DNA from 2 places in the Leisingera sp. S232 genome. Region 2 is predicted to be linked to the other one. Evidence: riboswitches for the same ligand, from Rfam matches in the RefSeq annotation. Region 2 holds a riboswitch; the other holds the start of a gene.

Region 1 (4,967 bases), on a different contig from region 2:
CAGATCAGGGCGGCAAGGGCGGCGGCAAGGGCCACGGCAAACAACAAGTCGGCCCTGTTTAGGCGGAAGTCTTCCAGCAGGATGATCCGACCAGAGAAGCCCCGGCATTTCATCGCCGCCAGAATGCGTTCTGACCGTTCGATGGCACGCACCAGCATCATCCCCACCAGATAGCCGTAGCTGCGGTAGGTGTGCCAGTTGGTGCCGGGACGAAAGCCGCGCAGCTTCATTGAGGTACGCAGGCGCTGGTATTCCTCGCGCAGGACGTCGATGTAACGGATGGTGAACATCATCAGATGCACCAGCCGCTCCGGTGTCTTGAGCGCAAAAAGCGCATGCCCCATCGTCACGGGCTCCATGGACCCGACCAGCGTCATGACCGCCAGGATGACGGCATTTGCGGTCAGGGCAATCTCGGCTGCGCGCCGCAGGCCTTCCCAGCTGGCCTCCAGCCCCCACACAGAAAAGACAGGGGTGCCCGGGATGGTGAACGGCAGCAGCACCAGCATGAAGATGATGAAACTGTCCATCATCGCCATCCGTTTCAGCGTCTTCCGCGGCGGCAGACCAGAGAACGCCAGAAGCCAAATCGACAGGCCAAGCGCAGCTGACAGCACCCAAAGGTTGCTGAGCGAGACCACCACAACGGCATAGACGGCTGTCATCACGATGCGCATCCGCGGATCAAGCACTGTGACCTTTGCGCCCAATGCGCCAAAGCCGCTCAGCGGCTTTTCATCGCCCGTCAGAACATAAGTCATGTACCACTGCCGATCTTGCGCCGCGCCGCGATGTAAAAGCCCAGGCCGAACAGGCCAAGGATGTAACCAATACCCCCAAGGACGGATTGAAAGTTCGATTTGTTCTTGAACGCGGTCAATTCCTGTCGCAGGGGGCGCAACTCGGTGCGCAGCATGGCTGCAAGTTCCGTGCGCGCCTGATCGGACAGGCCTGCAGCTATGGCAGCTGACGGCACTGCAGCAACGCCGGCCGTTGTGGGGGGCGCTGTGCCGGGGCTTTGTCCCAGAATTTCTGCAACCTCGGCGGCGTCCATGACGGCCTCTGCAACATGACCGGCACCAAGATCGCCGCGAAAGATATGCGTCACAGGTTCAGAGGGGGTGAACAGGAAGAAACCGTCGGCATCAGTCGTTGTGTCGCCCAGTTTTCCGCCAGCTTCGTCAAAAACCTCGATCAGCAAGTCCGGAGCCATTTCGCCATTGGAAAAGCCGACTTCGCCCTCGATGTCTGATCCAGAAGGAAACACAGAAGAAATCACATTGTGCGCCAGTGCAGGCAAAGGCGCCAGCAGTGCAACGACCAGAACGCAGAAGCGGATCATGCCAGGCTTCCTTTCTTTGTGTCAGCAAACAGTTCGGGCTTCACCCGCCGGGCAAGGAAAATGGCGGCGCCGGACAAAAGCGCCTCGATCAACATCACTGGGATATGGGAAAAGAACACAAGCTTGGCGGCAAGAATGAATTCGTCACCAGACAGCATCAGCGATACTGCAACAGCAAGAGTCGTGAGGGCAATTGCCACACCGCCGCCAATGCCTCCCCAGATCGCCCCCTGCAGCGGCGAGCCACGGGCCACCAGTGGCCGGAACATCAGGCCGACCAGAACTGCAGGCAAGGCAATGTTCACGGCGTTTACGCCCAGCACTGTCAGCCCGCCAAAGCCGAAGAAAACCGCCTGCAGCAACAGGCCGACAAACAGGGCCGGGAACGCGGCCCAGCCCAGCACCAGCCCAGCCAGCCCGTTCAGGATCAGATGAACCGAACTGGGGCCGATCGGCACATGGATCAGCGAAGCGACAAAGAAACTGGCCGAAAGCACCCCTGCCGCCGGAATACGTTCCAGCGGCAGTTTACGCAGACCCATAGCAACACCGCCGACGGCGGCAATCGCGCCGCCGATGACAACCGGGTTCGACAGTGCGCCGTCTACGATATGCATCGGTCTACTTTCACTTCAGCTCTTCAGCGTGGATCCACAGCACTGCATCCTGGCTAAGCTCCTTGCCTTCGTGTTCCGTCGCCGGACCGGAGCCCAGAGCGGCAAAGCCCCAGTAACCCGCTCTCGGAATCCCAAAAGAGAACACGCCGTTTTGATCGGCAATGGCCACAATCGCTCCGCCCGGCATCTCACCAACGGTGGGGCTGGTGGTGGCAAACTTGTCGAGATCAGGCTCAGCCGCCATAAATTCGATTTCAATCTCGGCACCCGGAACCGGTTTGCCGTCAGCCAGAACCTGACCAGAGAACGTGGACCCCACAATGACGTTGTAAGGCTTGTTCAGCGGCAGGATTTCGGTGTCCAGGCCAACCGGCTGATCCCAATCAGACGGCAGCGTGTTGCGGTTCAGCACGACCTTGGCAATCTGCTGGATGTAGATGTCTTCGCTTTCCTCGTAATAAGGCGCGGGCACAGTCACCACAACATAGTCGCCGGAGCGTTTCACCGGCACCGAGGCCTTATAGGCCGAGGCTTCGTTCTCAACTCCTTTGAAGGTGGCTGGCTCCAGACGATCCGACAGGTCAATCTTCTCGCCCTTGTGGATCATGAAGAATTCTTCCGGCTTGCCCATATCCATCGCATGGCCATTGGCCATCGGGTGCCAGAACACCAGCCCCATCGGCACATCGCCAGGTTTTTCGATCAGCGCTTGCTCAGTGTAGTTCAGCTGGAAATGCGCCGACGCAGCAGTCGGCAGGGAAACGGCCAGAGCTGCGGCCAGGTAGTTCAGTTTCATTTCGTCCTCATTCAACGACGCAGGCGCACCTGCAATCAGGAATGAACAACGGGGAGTAGTGGCACGGGATCGCCTGAACGACAGTCGCGCCAGACGCGCACCCCGGCGTCCGGTGGAAAAGACCCGATTCTCCGCAGACGGAGTCTCGGCCCTCGTGTCCGGCAGGTCTCCTGACTCGCGGGTCTCGGTTCCGCTGGCCTTCCCGGGACATGTCCCAGTGGCGTTTTCAGCGTCACTCACCGCTCACAGTTGCGGGGGCAGTCACGGATTTGGTCCCTTTTGGGTACGCCGCACCGTGTTCCCTATTTCTTCCGCTGCGCATTGAAACACTCGCGGAACCGGTCACTCTGGCTGAATGTCAAACCGCCTATTCTGTGTCAAGAGAATCCTATTCTATTCACCTGACCGCTGCCTTCCATAGTTTTGCCTGTCTGGCTGTTCCGCCCGATGTTTCGCCGCCTGTGCCGCAACAACTGCTGTCAGAGGAACAACATCAAGTCGCGGTGCATCCCCCAGTTCACTTTGCCGGTTCTGTTGCTGGCGGCGCCAAACTTCACCGTGGTCGATTAATGGGATGATGGGCTGTGCAGACAGCTATCTGCACATGGGTCATCCGTCGCTTGACCGGCTGAAGTAGGTAAACTGGCACAGGTTATGGGACTATGCCTTGGGCTGGCTGGACCGCCTGCTGTCGGTACCCCGTTTTTCCTGCCTGAAAATGCGGCTGCCAGATGAACTGACACCACCCAACGGACACACCACTATTTCAGCTGGCTGTCCTTGGAGCCGCGCCGGTTGATGCCTGCGCGCGCCTGGCGGACTCCATCGCGTTCTTGCTGACAGTCAAGGCACAGCTTAACGCCGGGAATTGCAATGCGGCGCTTTTCCGGGATTGGCTCCTCGCATTCGGCACAATGGGTCAGGCTTTCGCCCATGGGGCGTTTCTGCGCCTTCAGCCGCGCCAGTTCATCATTGATCGAAGCTTCGATCTGCTCGGTCACTGCGCCGTCCTGCGCCCAGCCGCCTGCCATGGTCCTTCCTCCTGTGCCAGAGGCGAGATTTTAGGGACGTCGAGGCCAGCTGACCAGTGGCAACCGACGGCAATTTCCGAGTAATTCTGTCAACTATTTGATTTTGTTGAACTTTTCGTTGACCACCCTGCCACTGGCCGCTACATAGAATACAGAATTTGCACGCAAGCCAGAATCACCGGCCGCAAGCAGCCAGCGCTCCAGCCCCCCCACAGGGCAGCCAGACAGCTCGCTACGCCAGCAACCAAAGTGATTTCAGCCAGCCGCACAATGATGAGCGGACCACCAGCCAGCACTTCTGCCAGCTCTCCGCCGCGCACCCAGCAATGCGCCAGGCCCGCGCCAGGCAGATCTCCCCGCAAGCACTTGCCAGCAAGGAAGGTCAGCACATCTGACCGAATGTTTCGCGTGCGAAACATTGCGGCAGAAGCACTGCCGTAACACCAGCGTCATTGTCAGAAGCAAAAAAAGCGGTGCAATGCACCGCCCTTCCCTTTGCTGCCGCCCCCTGAGATCAGGCGCCGTTCAGCATCCCTTTGTCCATCGCCAGGTCGCGCATCTTCTTCTGAAGCTTCTCAAACGCCCTGACTTCGATCTGCCGGATACGCTCGCGGCTGACATTGTACTGGGTGCTCAGCTCCTCCAGCGTGACGGCCTGATCCATCAGGCGGCGCTGGGTCAGGATGTCTTTCTCGCGATCGTTCAGCACGTCCAGCGCCTCGACCAGCAACTCGCGGCGGGCCTCCAGTTCATCACGGGCCTCATAGTCGCCAGCCTGGTCAGCGTCCTCGTCCTCCAGCCAGTCCTGCCATTGCATCGTGCCTTCGCCCTCTGAGCCGACGGTGGCATTCAGGGACGCATCCCCGCCGGACATGCGGCGGTTCATCGAGATCACCTCGTCCTCAGTCACGCCAAGGTCGTAGGCAATCCGCGCGACATTCTCGGGGCGCAGGTCGCCATCTTCCAGCGCGCCGATGCGGGCCTTGGCCTTGCGCAGATTGAAAAACAGCTTCTTCTGCGCTGAGGTGGTGCCGAGTTTCACCAGCGACCAGGACCGCAGGATATATTCTTGGATCGAGGCACGGATCCACCACATGGCATAAGTTGCCAGACGGAAGCCCTTTTCGGGGTCAAAACGTTTCACCGCCTGCATCAGGCCAACGTTCGCTTCTGAGATCACT
Region 2 (4,967 bases):
TATCTTGTTTGCTGCCATCATGATGCCCTGTCCGGTGCCGCACAAAACAATGCCCAGCGCACATTTTCCAGAGGCGACCAGCTGCGCCGCAGCGGCCCCGTGTTTGGGGTAATGGGTGCTTTCCGGGGTCTGCGGGCCGATATCCTCAACCTCCCAGCCCTGCGCTTTGATATGGGCGGCAACGGCCTTGCGCAGCTCAATGGCAGCGTGGTCACTGGAAAGGGCGATGCGTTTGCTGGCGGTCATGATGTGGTGGTCCTGTGTCGCAACGGGGGATTAAAGGCTCGGCCCCGTGTTGACCAAGGGACGGGCGCGGCGTCAATCACTTTGTTGCCGCAGTCGCTGGACCAGCGAAGAAGGGAGGGCCTGCAACAGCCCTCCCCAGGATCAGATTTCCACTTCTACCCGGCCAATCGGGTTGGAGCAGCAGGCCAGGATGTAACCGGCTTCCACATCTTCCTCCGAGATGCCGCCGTTGTGGACCATATGCACATCGCCTGCGGTCTTTTTGACTTTGCAGGTGCCGCAGATCCCGAAGGTGCAGCCCGACGGAATGTTGAGCCCAGAGGCCTTGGCAACCGCCAATACAGTGTCGGTCTCGGTACAGGTGGCGGTGACACCGGAGGCCGCAAAGGTGATTTCGGCCGAAGCGCTTTCTTCGGGGACAACATCGTCCAGCTCCGGCGCATCTGCCGCCGTCTCCACTGGCGCGCCAAAGCTTTCCTGATTGTAGTTCTCCATGTCAAAGCCGAGGCCGATCAACATGTCGCGCACCGCCTGCATGAACGGCTCTGGGCCGCAGCAATAGACTTCGCGCTCCAGGTAGTCGCCGGCGATCAGGCCCAGCATGATCTGGTTCAGCTGCCCGCGGTAGCCGGTCCAGACCTGATAGGGGTCATCCTCCTCCACCACGAAGTTCAGCTTTAGCCCCGGCACCCGCGACGCCATGCTTTCCAGCTGCTGACGGGCGATGATCTCGCTGGGGCGCTTGGCGCAGTTGATAAAGCAGATGTCGGGCGACTGGCCGCGGTCGAACAGATACTGGGTCATCGACAGGCTGGGCGTGATGCCGGAGCCTGCCGAGATGAACAGGAATTTGCCGTTCGGACGCTTGGGCAGAGTGAAGACACCTGCCGGACCGGAGGCCCTGAGGAACATGCCCGGTTTCAGGTGATCCAGCATCCAGCGGGTGCCGATGCTGTCGGCTTGCGCCTTCACTGTCACCGAGATCGACAAGGGTCGCGAGGGCGACGAGCTAATGGTGTAGGTCCGCCAGACAGTCTCCTGCGGCACCGGCAGTTCCAGCGTCAGGAACTGGCCCGGCTGGTATTTGAACCACGCGCCTGAGGGCGCGCGGAAGCTGAAGGTGGCAGTGTTCGGCGCCTCCGGCACAACCGAGACGCATTCCAGCATCTCGTCGTCCTTCCACGCAAGGGTTTCGTCCAGAGTTTCGAAATTGGCCTGCAGTCCCATGCGCTTACTCCGCCGCGATCAGGTGGCGCCCGGTCAGCGCGCGGGTCAGATGGTCGGCATACCAGTTGGAGAACTGAATGACGCCGCTCTCCTGCACTTCTGAATAGGGGCCGGGTTCATAGGCAGGCGTGTTGATGCCGCGCTGATTGTCCTCGACCACGATGCGGTCCTCGTCATTGGTGGCGATCCAGACCTCGGTCAGGCGCTTCAGGTCATAATCCTGCCCTTCAATCGCATCCTTATGCACCAGCCATTTGGTGGTGACTTCCGTTTTGGTCGGGCTGATCGGGGTCACCCGGAACACCAGTGAGTGATCCGGCAGGAAGTGGTTCCAGGTGGTCGGGTAGTGGAATTTCAAGAGCGTGCCTGCATCAGCAAAGGGCACCCGGCCCAGTTTCCTGGCCACAGCGGCCTTGCCGTCCATGGTATAGCTTTCCGCGCCTTCGTTCAGCGGCATCCGCGCCAAGCGGTACTGGCCGCGCGCGTCGATCTGGAACTGGGCCGGCACGCCCGCCGCCTCGATCCGGTCGAAATGCTTTTGCAGATGCGGCGGGGTCACGCCGCCCTCAACACCGGTTACGGACGGATCTTCCGGGAAGGTCCGGCACAGCGACGGGTGATTGCCGCCGCAGTGATAGCACTCGCGGTTGTTCTCCCAGACCAGCTTCCAGTTGCCTTCCTCGATGATCGAGCTTTCATAGGCGATCTTGGCATTGCCCAGGTCATGGGGCTCCAGATAGGGGCGGGCCACGGCGGCAAAGGCATCGAAATCCGGCGCCTCATCCGCCAGGCAGATATAGATCAGCCCGGCCAGGTCGCGGCAGTGCACAGGCTTCAGCCCATGCTTGGAAGCGTCAAAGTCCGGCCCCATGTCGCGCGCCCACAACAGCGAGCCGTCCAGTTCATAGGTCCACTGGTGGTAGGGGCAGACCAGCTTGGGCGAATTGCCCTTTTTCGCCTTGCAGACAACCGAGCCGCGGTGGCGGCAGGCGTTGTGGAAAGCGCGCACTTCGCCGTCGGTGCCGCGCACGATGATGACGTTGTAGGCGCCGACCTGATGGGTCACGAAGTTGCCGGCCTTGGGAACCTCGCAGGCGGGAATGGCGAACAGCCATTCGCGGTAGAAGATCTGACGCATGTCCAGATCCAGCACGCCCGGATCGGTATAGAACGCCTGCTCCAGGGAATAGTTTTTCTGACGGGCCACCAGTTTGGCCAGAATTTCGCTGTCGTGAAGCATCTGCTTCTCTCCTTTGCCGCATCCCCGCGGCGTCTTGGCTAGGGTGCAGGCATAGAAAGAGAGATTGCAGACCACGCGCCTGCAATCGCCCTGCCGCCGCCCGCGGTTGACGTTTTCGGGACAAGGCTGGTTTCCGGACTGTCCCGGGGCCGCTTGGCGGCGGGGCCTGGCACCTTCCCGAAGCCGCGGCTTCAGTGGTCATTGCCATGCCTTGCCCGGGGTCACCGTTGCGGGGGCAGTGCCGGAGTTTCACCAGCTTCCCAATTCTCCGCCCCGAAAGGCGGCACCTTGCTGATACGGAAAGTGCCTTATTCGCGCGCCGCAAGCGGAGACAAATCCGACCCGCAAAAACCGGAAAAAGACATGCATGTTTGCTATGCCGAGCGGGTCGGAAATGTCCGGAATCTCAAACCGGCACTCGCCGGTCTGTTTGCGGCAAGCCCTTATCTTTCATGCGATTACGCAGAAAACGCATCCGAATCGATTCGAGAGTTTAACTGCGCAGCCAAGAAAAAGGCCGCCTCAGCGGCGGCCCTTGCTCATTTCGATTTCCAGGTATCCAGCCAGCGGCGGAACCGGCCCTTGCGTTCGGCAATCGCATCGCCCGCCGCATAAAGACTGTCCTCGGCGCTTTCGATCATCGGATCGATCCGGGCCTGACGGAACCGGCGCCAGCGCACATAGATCGCCCACAATAGCGCCGCCAGCAGCACCAGGAAGATGATCGTGAACCAATTGGTCGGCTTGTCGTCCGGCCCCGCCACAGGCTTGATTGTCACCGCGTTGGGGAAAATCGACAGGAACTGGTTGCGCCAGCCGTAGTGCATGACGGACACCCACTCTGGCGCGTCCTTGGTCGAGACCGCGTCATTGGCATCCGTATAAAGGTTCGCCGTGTCGAATTTGAAATAGGGCGGCCAGTTCCAGCCGGTATCCTCGTTGCGGTAGACGATCGGGTCGCCATTCGGCCGCACACCTTGAATGAACTGCACATCGCGGTTCAGCAGCGTGGCCGACTGGTCGTCCGGCTTGGACCAGAAAATGCGTGTCCAGTCGTTCAGCTCCTGCCGTTCTTCATAGGTGTTGACGATGCGCACCACGTCATATTGCGGCAGCGTGTAGTGCAGGAAGGCGCCAAGCAGCACCCAGAAAGAAATCAGGAAAGCCCATTTGATGAAACGCATGGGATAGACCTCACATGAAGTTAATGACGTAGATCAGGAGCGCCAGCGCCCCCAGCGGGATGATATAGACCAAGAGGATCAGCTTGCGCCGGAACGAGGTGTCGTATTGTTTCAGCCCCCGCTGGATGAAGGCCGCGCGGTCGCCGGTCAACCCCCTCTCTTTCCAGTGCCGCTTGAGCTTTAGCCGCCGCATCTCGCGCGAGTAAAGCGAGACCGCGCCGTAGATCACGGTCAGCACCACCAAAAGGATCAGGGCGAGGCGCAGGAAACCGAACATCTAGCGCCCCCGTGTCCGGTTCAAGGCGCCCCAGGGGCCAACGCGCTCCACCATGCCCTTGCGCCGCACCTGTGGCAGCCTGGGCGAGCGTCCCTCCATATCCGGCTCATGCCCGAACAGCGCTTCGCGTGCACCGGCCTTGTCCACCGCATACTCCCGCGCCAGAAACTCCGCTGCATAGGCCTTCTTGGTTTCCGGCCAGCCGCGGTACCGGCGGTAAAACTCTTCCTTGTGGCAGATGAACAGCTGCCGGAAGTCATGCGGGCACAGCTCTGTCAGCAGCATATTGACCAGATCGCGGCAGGGCGTGTCCGACGCCCGCAGGGAATAAAAATAGGCCGGATGGTCAGAGGTGATCTTCGGCCATTTGCCGCCACCCTCTGCCCAGCGCACCAGTGCTGCCAGCCCCTCGAACTCCTCCGGCAGTTCCTCCGCGTGACGCGCCGCCAGCCGCCGCAGATCCGCGCGCGACAGGCCCGACAGGTCCCGCCCCTTTTCTGTCAGCACCGACACGGCAAGGAACCCCATCTTCTGCCGCAGGATTGCCGCGCCATCGACGCCGCGGGCCCGGATCACCGGCTCTGCCAGGCCGTTGAGATCCAGAAACCTGGCAATCGCATTGCGCTGCCCCAGGTTGAACACGCGATCGAGCGGCACACCCTCGGGCTTTTCGCCGCTGGCAATCACCGCCGGATGCTCAAGACCCTGAAACACATACATGCCGCCGAAATGCGCGGTCCAGAAGTTCGCCTGCTCAAAGACCTCATGCTGCAGATGCACCGGATTGCGGGTC

Evidence for each region. A riboswitch is a leader RNA that binds a small molecule or an ion and turns the genes downstream of it on or off. The one in region 2 is predicted to bind cobalamin.
Region 1: another riboswitch for cobalamin. It lies ahead of ACP151_RS13285 (DUF4198 domain-containing protein); the one in region 2 lies ahead of ACP151_RS18135 (aromatic ring-hydroxylating oxygenase subunit alpha).

What each region holds. Positions count from the first base shown of each region.
Region 1 covers NZ_JBNAFX010000021.1:7,622-12,588, forward strand. Annotated here, with positions in the region: gene cbiQ (cobalt ECF transporter T component CbiQ) at 1-761, opposite strand, end outside; gene ACP151_RS13275 (cobalt ABC transporter permease) at 758-1,342, opposite strand; gene cbiM (cobalt transporter CbiM) at 1,339-1,959, opposite strand; gene ACP151_RS13285 (DUF4198 domain-containing protein) at 1,970-2,755, opposite strand; cobalamin riboswitch at 2,899-3,113, opposite strand; gene ACP151_RS13290 (DksA/TraR family C4-type zinc finger protein) at 3,517-3,786, opposite strand; gene rpoH (RNA polymerase sigma factor RpoH) at 4,301-4,967, opposite strand, start outside.
Region 2 covers NZ_JBNAFX010000038.1:20,124-25,090, forward strand. Annotated here, with positions in the region: gene rpiB (ribose 5-phosphate isomerase B) at 1-246, opposite strand, end outside; gene ACP151_RS18130 (2Fe-2S iron-sulfur cluster-binding protein) at 388-1,473, opposite strand; gene ACP151_RS18135 (aromatic ring-hydroxylating oxygenase subunit alpha) at 1,478-2,713, opposite strand; cobalamin riboswitch at 2,821-3,019, opposite strand; gene ACP151_RS18140 (DUF1523 family protein) at 3,253-3,897, opposite strand; gene ACP151_RS18145 (hypothetical protein) at 3,908-4,174, opposite strand; gene ACP151_RS18150 (DUF6638 family protein) at 4,175-4,967, opposite strand, start outside.